Regions from separate parts of the Brevibacterium samyangense genome, predicted to be linked through region 1. Evidence: predicted binding sites of a transcription regulator. Region 1 holds the regulator's gene; each other region holds the start of a gene.
What was found. Region 1 encodes LexA, which represses DNA repair genes until DNA is damaged. Its sites were predicted from a motif close to TCGAACANNTGTTCGA; they were not measured.

Region 1 (5,959 bases):
GACGACGACGCGCGGTTTCATGCCGCCTCCGTTCTCGCTCCGGTGAGGAGGGCCCGCATCCTCCAGACCCCGAAGCCACCGACGAGGACCGCGAGCGCCATGACGACCCAGCCGGCGGTGAAGCCGTTCATCACACCGATGAGCGCGGAGACGAGGACGACGAGCGCGAGGAGGACGAGAACCGCCCACAGGAGCGCAGTACGGGCGAGGGCGGCACGTGCCGGGGTCATCGTCACCTGGGACGCCTGGAGGCGGGTCATCGTCGACGTGTCGATGTGCCCGTCGACGTCCTGCGGATCGAGCACCTCGAGGAGAAGCTTCTCGAGTTCCCCCGGGAGGTTGGTGAGGGCGAGACCGGCGGGGACATCGGCCTCCCGCTCACCGTGCCGGTAGTGGGCGGCGTCGATCTGTTCCTCGCTCCGCACCATGAGGAGGACCTCGTGCTTGCCCGCGAGAGCGGAGAGCTTCGCGGCGGCGCGGTTGCCCTCGGCGATCGAGGTGCCGTCCTGGACGACCGCGGAGAACTCGCCGATCGGGACGACCTCGCCGGGGATGTCGGACAGCACGCAGGCGGCCGCGAGTTGCTGCGGCCTGCCGAAGGGCGTGACAATGACGGTTCTGCTCACAGGGCTCCCTTGGTGCTCGGAATGTCGGTGATGCGCGGATCGGACTCGACGGCCTCCCGCAGTGCGCGGGCGAACGCCTTGAACTCGGCCTCCGCGATGTGGTGCGGGTCCCGCCCGGCGAGGCACGTGAGGTGGACCGTGAGGCCCGCGTGGAAGGTGAGGGACTCGAGGGCGTGGCGCACCATCGACCCGGTGAAGTGCCCGCCGATGAGGTGGAACTCGAAGCCCGCCGGTTCTCCCGTGTGGACGAAGTACGGGCGACCGGAGACGTCGACGACGCACTGCGCGAGCGCCTCGTCGAGCGGGACCGCCGCGTTGCCGTAGCGGCGGATGCCGGCCTTGTCGCCGAGCGCCTCCGCGAGGCACTGCCCGATGACGATCGCGGTGTCCTCGACGGTGTGGTGGACGTCGATGTGGACGTCCCCGCGGGCGTGCACCGTGAGGTCGATGAGCGAGTGCTTCGACAGCGCGGTGAGCATGTGGTCGTAGAAACCGACCCCGGTGTCGATCGAGGAGGTGCCGGTGCCGTCGAGGTCGACGGAGACCGTGATCTCCGATTCGCTCGTGGCACGGCTCCGGGTGGCGGTGCGATGTGTCATTCTCCGGCCCCTTCGTGCGTGGTGGCGTTCTGTGCGTCCGTGACGTGGGCGCCCGTGCCGCGTGCGGCGAGAACGGACGGGTCCCGGCGGACGATCGCCGTGACGGCCTCGAGGAACGCGGTGGTCTCCTCCTCCGTGCCGGCGTTGACGCGCAGGTGCCCGGCGATACCGATGTCGCGGACGAGGACACCGGCATCGAGGAGGCTCTGCCAGAGGGCGTGGGGATCACGGATCCCACCGAACATGAGGAAATTCGAGTCGCTCGGGACCACGGAGAACCCCAGGTCCGCGAGCGTCGCGGACATCCGATCGCGCTGCGCGACGAGACGGTCGACGTTCCCGAGGAGGACCTCGGCGTGGTCGAGTGCGGCGCAGGCGGCGGCCTGGGTGAGATCCGAGAGGTGATACGGCAGTCGCACGAGGCGGAGTGCGTCGATGAGCGCGGGATGTGCGACGGCGTACCCGAGGCGGACGCCGGCGAACGCGAAGGCCTTCGACATCGTGCGGGAGACGACGAGCCGCGGATTGTCCGGGAGGAGTGTGAGCGCGGAGACGTAGCCGTCCCGGGCGAACTCGGCATAGGCCTCGTCGACGACGACGATCCCCGCGGTCGCGGCGAGCACCGCCTCGATGACCTCGAGTGGCATCCCGGTACCCGTCGGGTTGTTCGGGGTGGTGAGGAAGACGATGTCGGGGCGGTGTTCCTCGATCGCCGCGACGGCGGAACGCGCGTCGAGGCCGAAGTCGGCGTTCCGGTCCACGGAGACCCATGCGGCACCCGTGGACGTGGTGATGAGGGGGTGCATCGAGTAGCTGGGGACGAAACCGAGAGCGGTCCGCCCGGGGCCGCCGAAGGCCTGGACGATGTGGGACAGCACCTCGTTGGAGCCGTTCGCAGCCCAGAGCCACTCGGGCTCGACGGCGCGGAGGGAGGAGGTCCCGCCCTGCCGGGTGAGAACTCCGGAGAGGTAGTCCGCGAGCTTCTCGCGCAGCACGGTGAATTCGCGGTCCGGATACCGGTTGAGCCCCGCGAGAACCGCATGGAGGTTCTTCTCGATCGCCGCGACGACGTCCTCCGGGACGTCGAAGGCGTTCTCGTTGACGTTGAGCTGAACCGGGACGTCGAGCTGCGGAGCGCCGTAGGGTGTCCGGCCGCGCAAATCGTCGCGAATGGGGAGATCCTCGAGTGTCGTCACCGGAGAAGTCTATCGCGCGGGGACGACGAGCTCCTGCCCGGGGTGCACGATCTGGGAGTCGAGACCGTTGAGCTCGACGATCGCGAGAACGACGTCCCTGATGTCCGTCGAGGTCTCCACGTCACCGGCGATCGTCCACAGGGATTCACCCTCGTCGACGACGACCGTGTCGAAGGACTCGAGTCCACCGGCGCCGGCCGCGGTCGCCTGCGGGGTGTTCGACAGAGCGAGGAACAGACCGACGACGAGAACGACGCCGGCGAGAACGAGGGTCCGCACGAGCCGGACGATGCGCCTGCCGCGGGCATCGAGAACGGACGTGGGTGCGGTGGGTGGGACCGGGAGGGGGAAGACCGGCGAAACGCTCATCGTGCGTCAGCTCCTCTGGTGCGAATGCGCTCACGGTGCGAAGCGCGCTGGTGTGCTGTGGTCGAAGGCGAACGGACTCGTTCGAACACGTGTTCTATTGAACCGGACAATCGAACAAATGTCCAGGAATCTCGAACACCTGTGCGAAGATGGATTCGAACGAGGTTGCCGTCCGTGATCCTCACTCTTGCAGGAGGCACGGACACAGAGTCCGGCCCGCGATCGGACATCGGCTCGGCACGAGTACCGGCACGGGCCCCGGCGCCGTTCCCGGCATTGTTCCGGGCACGGAGCGGAGCACGATCCCGGACTGCGTCCTCGTTCACGGGAGCAACGCGATCATCCGTCGGAACGGGGAGCGACATGAGTCAGGAATCCAAGCGGCCGCGAGGCCGCCCGCGCAACGACAGCGTCGAGACCGAGGTGTCCCGGTTCCGGGCACAGCACGGCGACATCATCGACTTCCCGGAGGGCTCGGCGGCCGCCGGGGACCGTCGCCTCACCCCCCGGCAACGACTCGTCCTCGAGACGATCGAACAGGCCGTGTACGTGCACGGGTACCCGCCGAGCATGCGGGAGATCGGAGAGGCCGCCGGCCTCGCGTCCCTGTCGAGCGTCGCCCACCAGCTGTCCCAGCTCGAACGCCTCGGCTACCTCCGTCGGGACCCGAAGCGTCCCCGCGCGATCGAGGTCGTGAATCCGGCCGAGGAGGCCGCGCGCGCCGCGGCGGAGAACGGTAGTGCGAACACGGCGATGGTGCCGGTGGTCGGCCGCATCGCCGCCGGTGGCCCGATCACGGCGGAACAGTCCGTCGAGGACGTCTTCGCCCTCCCGAAGCAGATCGTCGGTTCCGGCGAGCTCTTCACGCTCCAGGTCGTCGGCGACTCGATGATCGACGCCGCCATCTGCCACGGCGACTGGGTCGTCGTGCGGAAGCAGGCGGATGCGGAGAACGGTGAGATCGTCGCGGCGCTCCTCGACGGCGAGGCCACCGTGAAGACCCTCAAACGCAAGGGCGGGAAGCAGTGGTTGCTTCCGCAGAACCCCGACTACGAGCCCATCGACGGCGACCACGCGACGCTCATGGGAATCGTCGTGGCCGTCATCCGGCGGGTCTGATCCGCGTCCACCGGCCCGACCGGTTCATCCGGTCGGTCACCGCGCAGGTCGCTCCCGACCCGCCCGTCAGCCCTCGTTCGCCAGGCGTTCCAACGCCCCGCGGACGAGGGCTCCGTCGTCCGTGCGCCACATGGGCGGGAGCGAGTCGAGGAGGAACCCGGCGTACCCCGCGGTGCGCATCCGCGAATCGAGGACCGCGACGACACCCCGGTCCCCGACCGAGCGGATGAGCCGCCCGGCCCCCTGCGCCAGACGCAGTGCCGCATGCGTGGCACTCACGGTGATGAACCCGTTCGCCCCGTTCCTGTGTGCCTGATGGGTGCGGGCGGTGACGAGCGGATCGTCGGGCCGGGGGAACGGAATCCGGTCGATGACGACGAGCCGGTTCGTCCGTCCCGGCACGTCGACGCCCTGCCACAGCGACATCGTCCCGAACAGGCACGTCCGGTCGTCCGAGGCGAACCGGGACACGAGCGCGCCGAGCGTGTCCTCCCCCTGGAGGAGGATCGGCAGGTCCGTCCTCTCCCGGAGGGCCTCGGCCGCCTGGGTGGCCGCGAACCGCGAGGAGAACAGCCCGAGCGTTCCCCCGCCCGCGGCGCGGACGAGTTCCTCGAGTTCCTGCAGTGCCGCCTCGGTGAGACCGCTGCGGCCGGGGCGCGGGAGGGCCGAGGCGACGTAGAGGATGCCCTGTTTCCCGTAGTCGAAGGGAGAACCGACGTCGAGGGCGTCGTAGCGGGGCGCCTCGGGCCCGGCGAGCCCGAGCGACGCGGCCACCGCATCGAACCGGCCCCCGAGTGCGAGGGTCGCGGAGGTCGCGACGACGGTGGCCTTCTCGAAGATCCCGCTGCGCATCGTGCCGGCCACCGACAGGGGGGCCACGACGAGCGAGGTCGTCGTCCGCTCCCGGAACGTCGACCGGGACACCCAGCACACGTCGTTCGCCGCTCCCTCGGCGATCCTCTCCGCGAGTTCGTACACCTCCTGGATCCGCGCGCGTGCCATCTGGCGGCCCGCGTCCGCGTCCTTCGGATCCTGGCCGGAGCCGCTGTCGGAGTAGATCTGGCGGGCGGCGTCGCGGACCGCGAGCAGCGCGGTCTCGAGTGGTTCCGGCCATCGGGTGAGGAGCCCGGTCTCCGCCGCGTCGAGGGCCTTCCCGAAGGCGACCGTCACGGATTCGAGGAGGTTCACGACTCCCTCCTGCACCGTCGTGTGCCGCTTCGCGGAGGCGGCAGCGGCCTCGAGCATCGAGACCGTGAGGGACCCGGAGAGTGCATTGGTGACCCGGTCGCGGAGCTCGTGGGCCTCGTCGATGACGACTGCAGCGTGCTCCGGCAGCACGTTCGCATCACCGAAGGCATCGATCGCGAGGAGCGCGTGGTTCGTCACGACGATGTCGGAGTCCGCCGCCTTCGCGCGTGCGAGTTCCGCCCAGCACTCCTCGAAGAGGGGGCACCGGCTGCCGAGGCAGTCGAAGGAGTTCACGGAGACCTGTGCCCACGCGCGATCGCTCACGCCCGGGACGAGGTCGTCGCGGTCGCCCGAGGTGGTGCTGCGTTCCCACGAGCGGATCCGGGCGATCTCCTCGGCGAGGCGGGTCGTGCTCCCGGGGTCCGTCCCGCCACCGGGCCGGTCGCTCGGGGCGTCCGCGCCGAGGTCGAAGAGCATGCCTGCGGCCTCGTCCGGGTACCCACCGTCGAGCTTGTGTTTGCACAGGTAGTTCCGGCGTCCCTTGAGGACAGCCGAGGTGGGGCGCCTGCCGAGGTCGTCCTTCACCGCTTTCACGAGGCGCGGCAGGTCCCGGTCGATGATCTGTGCCTGGAGCGCGAGAGTGGCGGTGGAGACGACGACCCGCTCCCCCGTCCGTACCGCGTACTCGACCGCGGGGACGAGGTACGCGAGCGATTTCCCGGTGCCGGTGCCCGCCTGGACGAGCAGGTGGGTGCCGGAGTCGAGGGCACTGCCCACGGCCTCCGCCATCTGCTGCTGTCCCTCGCGGGGCGCTCCCCCGAGTGCCGTGACGGCACCGGCGAGGAGCTCCTCCGTACGGCTC
Region 2 (5,959 bases), on a different contig from region 1:
TTCGTCCTCATGTCCGCCACGCTCGGGGACATGTCGCACATCACCCGGGGCCTCGAGGAGACGACGGGGCGACCGACGTCCCTCGTCACCGGGGTCGAACGGCCCGTGCCGCTCGAGTACCGGTACTCCGAGGAGCCGCTCCAGGAGGTACTCCACGCACTCGTCCGCCGCGATCAGGCGCCGGTGTACGTCGTGTCCTTCGTGCAGAAACAGGCGATCGACCTCGCGAGCGCGATCGTGAGCGCGAACCTCACGACGAGGGAACAACGCGACGCGATCGCGCAGGAGATCGCCGGATTCCGGTTCGGCAAGGGATTCGGGCTCGTCGTCAAACGCCTTCTCCTCCACGGGATCGGCGTGCACCACGCCGGAATGCTGCCGAAGTACCGCCGGCTCGTCGAGCAGCTCGCAGGTGCCGGGCTGCTCACGGTGATCTCCGGGACGGACACCCTCGGCGTCGGGATCAACGTCCCGATCCGCACCGTCCTCCTCACCGGACTCACGAAGTTCGACGGGCGCCGGATGCGCCGGCTCAGCGTCCGGGAGTTCCAGCAGATCGCCGGACGCGCCGGACGTGCCGGCTACGACAGCGTCGGCTATGTCGTCGTCCAGGCTCCCGAGCACGAGATCGAGAACAAGAAGGCGCTCGCGAAGGCCGGTGACGATCCGAAGAAGCGCCGGAAGGTGACGAAGAAGCAGCCTCCGACCGGATTCGTCGGATGGTCGGAGAAGAGCTTCGACTCCCTCGTGAACGGTACTCCGGAGGAGCTCGTCTCCCGGATGCGGATCTCCCATTCGACGCTCATCAACCTCCTCGCCCGGCCCGGAGCCGGCGCCCACACGGTCCGTGCGTTCATCGACCGGACCCACGAGTCCCGGGCGGCCAAGCTCGACCTGTATCTGCAGGCGATCCGCATCGGGCGGTCGCTCCTCACCGCCGGAGTGCTCGAACGGGTGGAGACCGCCGACGGGGTCCGGATCCGCCTCGTCGACGACCTCGGCCCGAACTTCGCGCTCAACCAGCCGCTGTCGCCGTTCGCGATGGCCGCGCTCGAACTCTTCGACCGCGAGTCGCCCGACTACGCCCTCGACGTCCTCAGCATCATCGAGGCGACGACACCCGTGCAGTTCGCGGTGCTCAAGGGCCAGCTCGATCGGATCAAACGGGACGAGCTCGGGCGGCTCAAGGCCGACGGCGTCGAGTACCACGAGCGGATGGAGATCCTCGACGAACTCACCTATCCGCAGCCGAACGCCGAGGTGCTCGAGGCGGCCTTCGAGGCGTACGCCTCGGGTGCCCCGTGGGTGAAGGAGATCGGCCTCGAACCGAAGGCCGTCGTCCGCGACATGGTCGAGCAGGCGATGAACTTCTCGCAGTTCGTCGCGTACTACGGTCTCGCCCGGGTCGAGGGCGGACTGCTGCGCTACCTCATGGACGTCTACCGGATGCTCGTGCAGACGATCCCGGCGGAGGCGCTCACCCCCGAGCTCGAGGACATCCGGGCCTGGCTCGGCGACCTCATCGCACGCGTCGACTCGAGTCTGCTCGAGGAGTGGGAGGCGCTGCGGAACCCCTCCGAGGACGACCTCGACGAGGCGGTCTTCGCTCCCGCCGACGGGCGCCTGAGCGCCGATCGGACGCGCTTCACCCGCCTTGTGCGCAACACGATGTTCCACCGGGTGCTGCTCGCCGAACGTGCGGCCTACGACCGCCTCGGCGAACTCGACGGCGAGTCCGGGTGGACCGCCGCGAGGTGGGAGGACGCGATCGAGGACTTCTACGACGAGTACGGCGACCTCGGGATCGACGCGGACGCCCGGTCCGCCGCCCTGTGCCGGATCACCCCGGGGGAGGAGTGCTGGGAGGTCCGTCAGGTCCTCGCCGATCCCGCCGGCGACCACGACTGGGCGATCACCGCGCGGGTGGACGTCGCCGCGAGCGACGAGGCCGAGGAGGTCGTCCTCGAGATCCTCGACGTCGGGCCCATGTGAGTGGGTCGACTGTGCGTGGGTGCACTGTCGCCGGGCGGACGGGCGCGGCCGGATGGGAACACCTGTTCGAGATCACACCGCTCGTGTCCGTGCCTCCGACTAGAGTTGACGTGTGACTTCCGAGAAGACCGCCGCCACCCTCGCCCGCACCCCCGCCGCCGCGCAGCAGCCGCACTCGGCCGCCGGCACCGGTACCGGTGAGGGCATCTCGCACCTCGACACCCTCGTCGTCCAGGGCGCCCGCGCGCACAACCTCAAGAACGTCGACGTCCGCATCCCGCGTGACTCGCTCGTCGTCTTCACGGGACTCTCGGGATCCGGCAAGTCCTCGCTCGCTTTCGACACGATCTTCGCGGAGGGTCAGCGCCGCTACGTGGAGTCGCTGTCCTCGTACGCCCGCATGTTCCTCGGGCAGATGGACAAACCGGACGTCGACATCATCGAGGGGCTGTCGCCCGCGGTGTCGATCGACCAGAAGTCCACCTCCCGGAACCCCCGGTCCACCGTCGGGACGATCACCGAGGTCTACGACTTCATGCGCCTGCTGTGGGCGCGCATCGGGGTGCCGCACTGCCCGGTGTGCGGTGAGCGGATCACGAAGCAGACCCCGCAGCAGATCGTCGACCAGCTCCTCGAGCTCCCCGAACGCACCCGCTTCCTCGTGCTCGCCCCCATCGTGCGTGGGCGCAAGGGCGAGTTCGTCGATCTCTTCCAGGACCTCCAGTCCAAGGGGTTCTCCCGCGCGGTCGTCGACGGCGAGCAGGTCCAGCTCGCGGAGCCCCCGACGCTCAAGAAGCAGTACAAGCACGACATCTCCGTCGTCGTCGACCGGCTCGTCGTCCGGGAGGGCATGCGCCAGCGGCTCACCGACTCGGTGGAGACCGGCCTCGCGATCGCGGAGGGGCGCATCGAGGTCGAACTCGTCGACGACGGTACGGTCCGGACCTTCTCCGAGCACATGTCGTGCCCGAACGAGCACCCCCTCACGATCGACGAGATCGAACCGCGGACCTTCTCCTTCAACTCGCCCTTCGGCGCCTGCCCGGCCTGTGACGGCATCGGTACCCGCCTCCAGGTGGACGAGACCCTCGTCGTCCCCGACGAGGACCTCTCGCTCGGTGAGGGCGCGATCGCCCCCTGGTCCACGGGGAAGACCACCTCGAAGTACTTCAACCGGCTCCTCAAGGGTCTCGGCGACGAACTCGGGTTCGATCTGCGGACCCCGTGGAAGGACCTGAGCCGCGCGCACCGCACCGCGATCCTCGAAGGCAAGGACTACAAGGTCGAGGTCAAATACCGGAACCGCTTCGGCCGTGAGCGCATCTACTCGACCGGGTTCGAGGGTGTGTACCAGTACATCCTCCGCAAGCACGAGGAGACGGAATCGGAGAGCTCGCGCGAGCGCTACGAGTCGTACATGCGCGAGGTCCCGTGCGCCACCTGCGACGGGACGCGTCTCAAGCCGGAGATCCTCAACGTCCTCGTGGGAGGGAAGTCGATCGCGGACGTCTGCCGGATGTCCCTCGACCAGTCGCTCGACTTCCTCGCGGGCCTCGAGCTCGGGTCCCGTGACGCCCAGGTCGCCGCCCAGGTGATGAAGGAGATCGTCGCCCGGCTGCGGTTCCTCCTCGACGTCGGTCTCGAGTACCTCAGCCTCGACCGCACCGCGGGCACCCTGTCCGGCGGTGAGGCACAGCGCATCCGCCTCGCCACCCAGATCGGTTCGGGCCTCGTCGGCGTGCTCTACGTCCTCGACGAACCCTCGATCGGTCTCCACCAGCGCGACAACCGCCGTCTCATCGAGACGCTCGTGCACCTGCGCGACCTCGGGAACACCCTCATCGTCGTCGAACACGACGAGGAGACGATCGAGGCCGCGGACTGGATCGTCGACATCGGCCCGGGAGCCGGCGAGTACGGCGGCAGCGTCATGTACTCCGGTCCGGTCCCGGGACTCGCGGACGCCGAGGGATCGATCACCGGTGCGTACATCGCCGGGCGCCGCCGGATCGAACTGCCGACCACACGCCGTCCCGTCGACGAGGGCCGTGTCCTCACGGTCGAACGCGCCCGCGAGAACAACCTGCGGGACGTGAACGTCTCCTTCCCGCTCGGTGTGCTCACGGCCGTCACCGGTGTGTCGGGTTCCGGGAAGTCGACACTCGTCAACGACATCCTCTACACCGAACTCGCGAACGTGCTCAACGGCGCCAAGCGGGTCCCCGGCCGGCACAAGCGCATCACCGGACTCGATCAGCTCGACAAGGTCATCCACGTCGACCAGTCCCCGATCGGGCGGACGCCCCGGTCGAACCCGGCGACGTACACGGGTGTCTTCGACAAGGTCCGCCAGTTGTTCGCGGAGACGGAGGTCGCGCGCATCCGCGGTTACCAGCCGGGCCGGTTCTCCTTCAACGTCAAGGGTGGCCGCTGCGAGAACTGCCACGGCGACGGCACGATCAAGATCGAGATGAACTTCCTGCCGGACGTCTACGTCCCCTGCGAGGTGTGCCACGGTGCCCGGTACAACCGGGAGACCCTCGAGGCCCATTTCAAGGGCAAGAGTATCGCGGATGTCCTCGACATGCCGATCGAGGAGGCCGCGGACTTCTTCGAGGCGGTTCCCTCGATCTCCCGCTACCTCCGCACCCTCGTCGAGGTCGGCCTCGGCTATGTGCGCCTCGGCCAGCCGGCGACGACGCTCTCCGGCGGTGAGGCACAGCGCGTCAAACTCGCGGCCGAGCTCCAGAAGCGGACGAAGGGTCGGACGGTCTATGTGCTCGACGAACCCACGACGGGTCTGCACTTCGAGGACATCCGGAAGCTCCTCGACGTCCTCCAGAACCTCGTCGACAAGGGCAACACGGTGATCGTCATCGAGCACAACCTCGACGTCATCGCGTCCGCGGACCACATCATCGACATGGGTCCCGAGGGCGGTCGGGGCGGCGGTACGGTCGTCGCCCAGGGCACGCCGGAGGAGGTCGCGCAGGTCCCGGAGTCGTACACCGGTCAGTTCCTCGGTGACCTCTTCGCACGGCGGGGTCGCGTCATCACGGACGTTGCACCGGCGAAACGAGGGAAGACGTCGGGGTCCGCGCCCGCGCGGAAGGCCTCCGCGCAGAAGACTCCCGCGAAGAAGCACTGATCCGTGGATCCGAGCACGTACCGCCCGGCGACGGGGGAGATCCCCACGGAACCCGGGGTCTACAAGTTCCGGGACGAGCACCGTCGGGTCATCTACGTCGGCAAGGCGAAGAACCTCCGCAACCGGCTCAACTCGTACTTCGCGAATCCCGCGGATCTCCACCCCCGGACCTTCACGATGGTGCACACCGCCGCCTCCGTCGAGTGGACCGTCGTGAATACCGAGGTGGAGGCGCTCCAGCTCGAGTGGACGTGGATCAACGAGTTCGATCCGCGGTTCAACGTGATGTTCCGCGACGACAAGTCGTACCCGTACCTCGCCGTGACGATGAAGGACGAGTATCCGCGGGCGTTCGTCACCCGCGGGAAGCGGAAACCCGGGGTGAAGTACTTCGGGCCATTCAGTCAGGTGTGGGCGATCAAGGAGTCCCTCGACCTCCTGCTCAAGGCGTTCCCGGTCCGCACCTGTACGAACGGGGTGTTCCGGCGCGCGCAGGCCACCGGTCGGCCGTGCCTCCTCGGGTACATCGACAAGTGTGCGGCACCGTGCGTCGGTCGGGTCACCCCGGAGGAGCACAAGGACCTCGCCCGCAACGTCGTCGACTTCATGTCCGGGAACACCGGTGCCTTCATCGGCCCGCGGAGGGCGGAGATGGCCGAGGCCGCCGCGGAACTCGACTACGAACGCGCGGCGCGCCTGCGGGACGAGATCGTGGCACTCGAGAAGGTCGTCGACAAGAGCGCCGTCGTCCTCTCGATGAATGCGGACGCGGACGTCTTCGCCCTCGTCACCGAAGAACTCGAGGCCTCCGTCCAGGTG
Region 3 (5,959 bases), on a different contig from region 1:
ACGAAGTCCCGGCACATGGCCCGGAACGCGTCGTGGTCCTCGGTGAAGATGGTTCTGCGCATCGATTCCTCATCAACTGACTGAACGAACGTTAAGTGCTCGATCAGACTAACACCGCGGGGAGACGGCGGTCACAGGGGCTCAGGCCGCTCTGGCGAAGCGGCCCTACGCCGCTCTGGCGAAGCGGCCCTACGCCGCTCTGGCGAAGCGGCCCTACGCCGCTCTGGCGAAGCGGCCCTACGCCGCTCTGCTCCATGCGCGGCTACGCCGCGACGTAACCCACCTCGCCCGTCTCCGCGAGTGGCAGTGCGAGCAGACGCTCGACGGTGCCGGGGGCGTCGATCTCCTGCCAGCCGAGGAGGCGCAGCGCATAGACGACGTACTGTTCCTCGAGCGTCGCCGCGGTGATCGAACCGCCCTCGCGGTACCAGAGCGGGATCGCGTTCGTGATGGCGAGGACCGCGCGCCCGGCGATCTCCGCGTCGACCACCGGGAACGTGCCGTCGGTGCGACCGACGGCGATGAGGTCGTAGAGCACGGCCCGCGAGGCGCGCTGCAGGCCGTGGATGTCGTCGAACCTCTCGGGGTCGAGGCGCTCGGTGTCCCGGAGGACGACGCGGCTGATGAGCGTGTTCCGCGTGCGGTACCGCACGATGAAACGCACGAGCAGGGCCACCCGGTCCGGGACCGAGTCACCGGCGGCCTCGACGACACTCTGGGCATGCTCGATGTACCACGTGTACGCGTCGCGGATGAGCTCGTAGAGCGCGTCCTGTTTGGACGGGAAGTAGTAATAGAGTGCCGAGAGGCTCAGGCCGGCCTCCTGGGCGATGTCCCGGATGGAGGCGCCGTCGAATCCCTTCCGGGCGAAGGTGTCACGCGCGGCGCGGAGGATCTCGGCGCGGCCGTTCGTCGTTCGCATGTGGTGCTCCTGCCTGCGTGCTCACGGGTTGTGGCCGCCGTCTCAATATAAGTCTCAATATAACGAGCATTCGATCGGCGGATTTATCACCCTACCAAATGCGCAGCATTCCTTTTCCGGCCACCGGCACACGTCGGCCCCGCCCACGCTTCGGAAGCCCCGCGCACGTCGCCGGCCCCACACACACGAGGCGCCCCTCGGTGAGGAGATGTCCTCACCGAGGGGCGCCTCGGCGGTGTGTGATCCGTGCGGGTGGTCCCGCCGATCACCGCAGGTGATCAGGAGTCGTGACGGTGTCCCTGTTCGTCGGACGCGCCCTCGTGGATGTCCGCCCGGGGGTCGTCCGGGAGCACGGTGTGACCGGTCTCCAGGTCGACGGCCAGCCCGCGGGTGGCGGTGGGGCCGACGGCGGAGAACTCGTGGGACGCGCCGGCGTGCGCCATCGCGGTCTCGTCGGCCTCGATGTCGTCCATCGCATCGGCGGGCTTGTACCGGGAGACGCGTTCCTCCGCGGTCCACGGATCGCCCGCGTTCCAGAACTTCGTCACGATCATCGCCGCGACGCCGACCGCGACACCGATGAGGCTCGAGGTGAGCTCCGGGGCGAATGCCGCGATGCCGGCGATTCCGAGCACCACGCGCATGGGTACGGTGAGGCGCTTGCCGACACCGATCATGAAGCCCTCGAAGGCGCAGCCGAGGAAGAAGACACCGATGAGTGCGAATACGAAGGTGTAGATGATCGTGAGCGGCTCGCCCTGCGCGACGAGCGCGGGGTTGAGGACGAAGGCGAACGGCACGATGTACGTGACGAGGCCCAGACGCATCGCGGTGAAAGCCGTGCTCATCGGTGGTGTCCCGGAAATGCCCGCGGCACTGAAGGCGGCGAGTGCGACCGGCGGGGTGATGTACGAGACGGTCGCCCAGTAGATGACGAAGAGGTGCGCCGCGATCGGGTTGATGCCGAGGCCGGTGAGCGCCGGGGCGAGGACGATCGCGAGGAACACGTACACCGCGGACACCGTCATGCCCATACCGAGGATGAAGCAGGTGGCCGCTCCGGCGATGAGGATGAGCAGGAGGTTGTCACCGACGGCGTTGATGAGTTCGCGCGCCATCGACAGGGAGACACCGGTCATCGAGAGGCCGCCGACGATGAGGCCGACACCGGCGATGATGCCGAGGATCTCCGCGACGGTCTTGCCGCACGCGAGGACGAAGTCCGCGAAGGACGTGAGGGTGAGGCGGTCCTGCTTCTTGAAGAGGGACGTGACGAGGAGGAAGAGGACGATCCAGTAGGGCGCCTGGGACTCGTTGATGCCCATCGCGAGCATGACGACGAGGCCGCCGAGCGCGACGACGTAGGTCCATCCCTTCACGAGGGTCTTCCCGGCGTGCGGGAGGAGGTGCTTCGCCACGCCCTTGAGGCCGGCCTTGCCCGAGTAGGCGTCGACCTGGACGAAGATGCCCACGTAGTAGAGGATCGCGGGGAGGAATGCCGCGAGGGCGATCTCCGCATAGGGGACGCCGACGAAGGACACCATGAGGAACGCCGCGGTACCCATGATCGGCGGCATGATCGTGCCACCGGTCGCCGCGGTCGCCTCGACGCCGGCGGCGAAGCGACCGGGGAAGCCGGTCTTCTTCATCGCGGGGATCGTCATCGGTCCGGTCGTGAGCACGTTCGAGACCGCGGAACCGGACATCATGCCCATGAGGCCGGAGGAGATGACGGCGACCTTCGCGTTACCACCGCGGAAGCGGCCGAACGCCGACTGGGCGATGTCGTAGAAGAAGGTGGCGCCGCCGGTGTGCTGGAGGGCCACACCGAAGAGGAGGAATCCGATGAGGATGCTCGCGGCGGTCTGCAGCGGTAGGCCGAGGATGGACTCGACACCCATCGCATGGATGCGGGCGGTGTCCGCGAAGTCGTACGGGATGCCCTGGAGGAACGGCACCGGGATGCCGAGGGCGAACATCGGATAGAGCGAGAACACGAGCGCGATGACGGTGACGACGAGTCCCGCGGTACGGCGGAGCGCCTCGAGCACGATGAGCCACAGGCCGATCGAGAACACGAGGGTGATCGTCGGGTAGGTGAGCGACTTGTCCCAGCCGAGGTTCGTGATGTTCTCGCCGTTGAACCCGAAGTACAGGCAGACGACCATCGTGAACAGTGCGATCGCCATGTCGTAGACCGGGACGGGTTTGCCCTTCTGCGACTTCGCGACCGGGAACACGATGAACACGATCGGCATGAACAGCGCGAGCACGTAGTAGAGGTACGAGTTCGTGAGAATCGTGACTCCGCCGAGGTTCCAGAAGAATGCCTGGTTCATCGTGAGGATCACACCGAGGACGGTGAGGGCGATGATGATCGCCTTCCACACGGGAGTGATGCGTTGGGTCATGTTCGTTCCTGTTTCTTCGATCGGAAGATCTCGGTGGTGATCACGGGATCGGGTCGAGGTGCGTGTCCTTCCACGCCGTCCATTGGGCCTTGAGGTCTCCGGAGGTGTCCGCCTGTGCGAGGAACTCCGGCCACGTGGCGCGCAGCTCCTCGCCGTATTCGATGAGCGCCTCATTGCGTGCCTCGGCCTCCGGGGTCCAGACGCCCATCTCCTCGAAGTACCGGATGGTGCCCTCGTGGAAGGGGACCCGCACCGGCATCGTGACGACGTGCTCGAGGTCCCAGTTCTCCGTTGTCACGGTCGCGTCACGGTAGTCCGGGTAGTGCTCCTGGAGCGCCTTCGCGGTCTCGTAGGCCTGGGTCTCCGAGAGGTCCGCATAGGACGTGAGGGGTACCGAGTAGATCATGCCGTAGTCCTCCTGCCCCTCGTCCTGACCGGCCGCTCTCGTGAACGGTTCGATCTCGACTGCCGGAGCGACCGCCTGCAGGGCGGCGACCTTCTCGGTCTCCGCGGGGTCGAATCCGATCCACTTCGTGTCGATCGTGTTCGCGAGCTCGTAGAGCGAGGCGCCGTAGACCTGCTGGAAGGCGATGTCGATCTTGCCGCTCTTGAGCGCCTCGGGCTGTTCCGAGTAGCTCACGGTGACGGGAGTGACGTCGTCCCAGGTGAGTCCGCCGTAGGCGAGGAGGGCGTCGTACTTGTTGTTCACGGAGGGGTTCGCGGAGATCTTCGGGACCTTCTTGCCGCGCAGGTCCTCGGGCGTCTCGATCCCACTCGCGGCGGTGACCATGAGGGAATGCGGCGCGGTCGGTGCCCACACGAGGCGGAGGTCCTGCGGGCCCCATTCGGGGTTCGCGAACTCCTCGTCCCCGTAGTAGGCGAACATGTGCTCGTCGCCCAGGCGGCCCATCGTGGCCTGCTTCTTGCGCAAGGGCGTGAGACGGCCGATCGCGGTGTCCGAGGTGAGGATCCGGACCTGGGCGTCGGTCGCATTGGAGATCGTGTTCGCAGCGGCGGCGAGGTCCGCATAGGTCGCGGTGCCGGTGCCGTAGGACGTCCAGGAGTTGAACTCCGGGAACGCCTCGACGTCCTGGGAGAGGTCGAGTTGGGTGCAACCGGAGAGCAGCAGGGTGCCGGTCAGGACGGCAGCCGCGGTGCGGAACAGCTTCTTCATCGATGCGTTCTTTCGGTCGGGATCAGCGGTGATCCGATCGGGCGGTTCGTCGGGCAGCGGTGCCCGGGCGTCGGTATGGATGGATATGAGTACGGGTGGAGCACGAGGGGTGGCGGCGCGTGTGGGCATGAGACGTGTCCCACGCGGGAGCGCTCGAGGAATCATTGCATAGGGCGTATTAAAAACCAAGAAACAGATGCGCGTATAGAAATAATACCGAGATTGAACTGAACGATCGTTCAAATCCGGGGGTCCGCTCGTCTACAGTGGCCCGTGCTGTGGAACGCCTCACAGGCGTTCCCCGTCCCCCGGATCCCGGTCCCCCGGATCCCGGTCCCCCGGACTCCTGTCGGGGCCACCCTCCCACCGAGAACACCGTCGTTCGAAAGAGGTCAGTCATGCCGGAAGCAGTCATCGTCGACGCCGCCCGTACCGCCGTCGGCAAGCGGAACGGTGCGCTCCGCGACATCCACCCCGTCGACCTCGGAGCGCACGTCCTCCGCGGTCTCGCCGAACGCAACTCCCTCGACGCGTCGATCATCGACGACGTCGTCTTCGGCAACGTCGTCCAGGTCGGCGAACAGGCCTCGAACGTCGCGCGCTGGTCCGCCCTGGCCGCCGGGTTCCCCGAGGACACTCCCGGGACGACCGTCGACCGGGCCTGCGGTTCCTCCCAGCAGGCCATCACCTTCGCCGTCGCCTCCGTCGTCGCCGGCCACTACGACGTCGTCCTCGCCGGTGGCGTCGAGTCGATGACCCGCGTACCCATGGGCACGAACCGCAACAACGGCCCCGGCAAGCCCTTCGGCCCCACGATCTTCGCGAAGTACGGCCGTGAGGAGTTCAGTCAGGGCGAGGGCGCGGAGGCGATCGCCGAACGCTGGGGCTTCACCCGCACCGAACTCGACTCCCTCGCCCTCGAATCGCACGCCCGGGCCCAGGCCGCCACCGAGGCCGGGCACTTCTCCGAGCAGATCCTTCCGATCACCGGCCTCACGAAGGAGGGGGAGGAATTCGAGTTCGCGCAGGACGAGGGCATCCGCCCCGGCGGCACCCTCGAGAAGCTCGGCACCCTCAAGACGGTCTTCAAGGAGGACGGCGTCATCACGGCGGGGAACTCCTCGCAGATCTCCGACGGTGCTGCGGCGCTCCTCATCATGACCGATGTGAAGGCGAGGGAGCTCGGCCTCACCCCGATCGCCCGCATCCACACCGCCGCCCTCGCCGGGGCCGATCCCGTCACGATGCTCACCGCCCCCATCCCGGCGACGCAGAAGGCGCTCGCGAAGAGCGGCCTGAACGCCTCCGACATCGGCACCTACGAGGTGAACGAGGCCTTCGCCTCCGTGCCCGCCGCGTGGATGAAGGAGATCGGCGCCCCGGCCGACCGCGTCAACCCCGACGGCGGCGCGATCGCTCTCGGCCACCCGCTCGGTGGCTCGGGCGCGCGCA

Region 2: the regulator LexA is predicted to act here: its motif matches at 2,047-2,062, upstream of uvrA (excinuclease ABC subunit UvrA).
Region 3: the regulator LexA is predicted to act here: its motif matches at 981-996, upstream of ABD172_RS05420 (TetR-type transcription factor C-terminal domain-containing protein).

The regions. Positions count from the first base shown of each region.
Region 1 is NZ_BAAANO010000012.1:24,779-30,737, forward strand. It holds gene hisH (imidazole glycerol phosphate synthase subunit HisH) at 1-21, opposite strand, end outside; gene ABD172_RS06305 (hypothetical protein) at 18-626, opposite strand; gene hisB (imidazoleglycerol-phosphate dehydratase HisB) at 623-1,225, opposite strand; gene ABD172_RS06315 (histidinol-phosphate transaminase) at 1,222-2,421, opposite strand; gene ABD172_RS06320 (LysM peptidoglycan-binding domain-containing protein) at 2,431-2,790, opposite strand; gene lexA (transcriptional repressor LexA) at 3,154-3,909, shown strand; gene ABD172_RS06330 (ATP-dependent DNA helicase) at 3,976-5,959, opposite strand, start outside; gene hflX (GTPase HflX) at 5,958-5,959, opposite strand, start outside.
Region 2 is NZ_BAAANO010000017.1:8,450-14,408, reverse strand. It holds gene ABD172_RS09260 (DEAD/DEAH box helicase) at 1-1,992, shown strand, start outside; gene uvrA (excinuclease ABC subunit UvrA) at 2,198-5,140, shown strand; gene uvrC (excinuclease ABC subunit UvrC) at 5,144-5,959, shown strand, end outside.
Region 3 is NZ_BAAANO010000009.1:60,376-66,334, reverse strand. It holds gene ABD172_RS05425 (acyl-CoA dehydrogenase family protein) at 1-62, opposite strand, end outside; gene ABD172_RS05420 (TetR-type transcription factor C-terminal domain-containing protein) at 263-922, opposite strand; gene ABD172_RS05415 (TRAP transporter permease) at 1,201-3,333, opposite strand; gene ABD172_RS05410 (TAXI family TRAP transporter solute-binding subunit) at 3,374-4,507, opposite strand; gene ABD172_RS05405 (thiolase family protein) at 4,906-5,959, shown strand, end outside.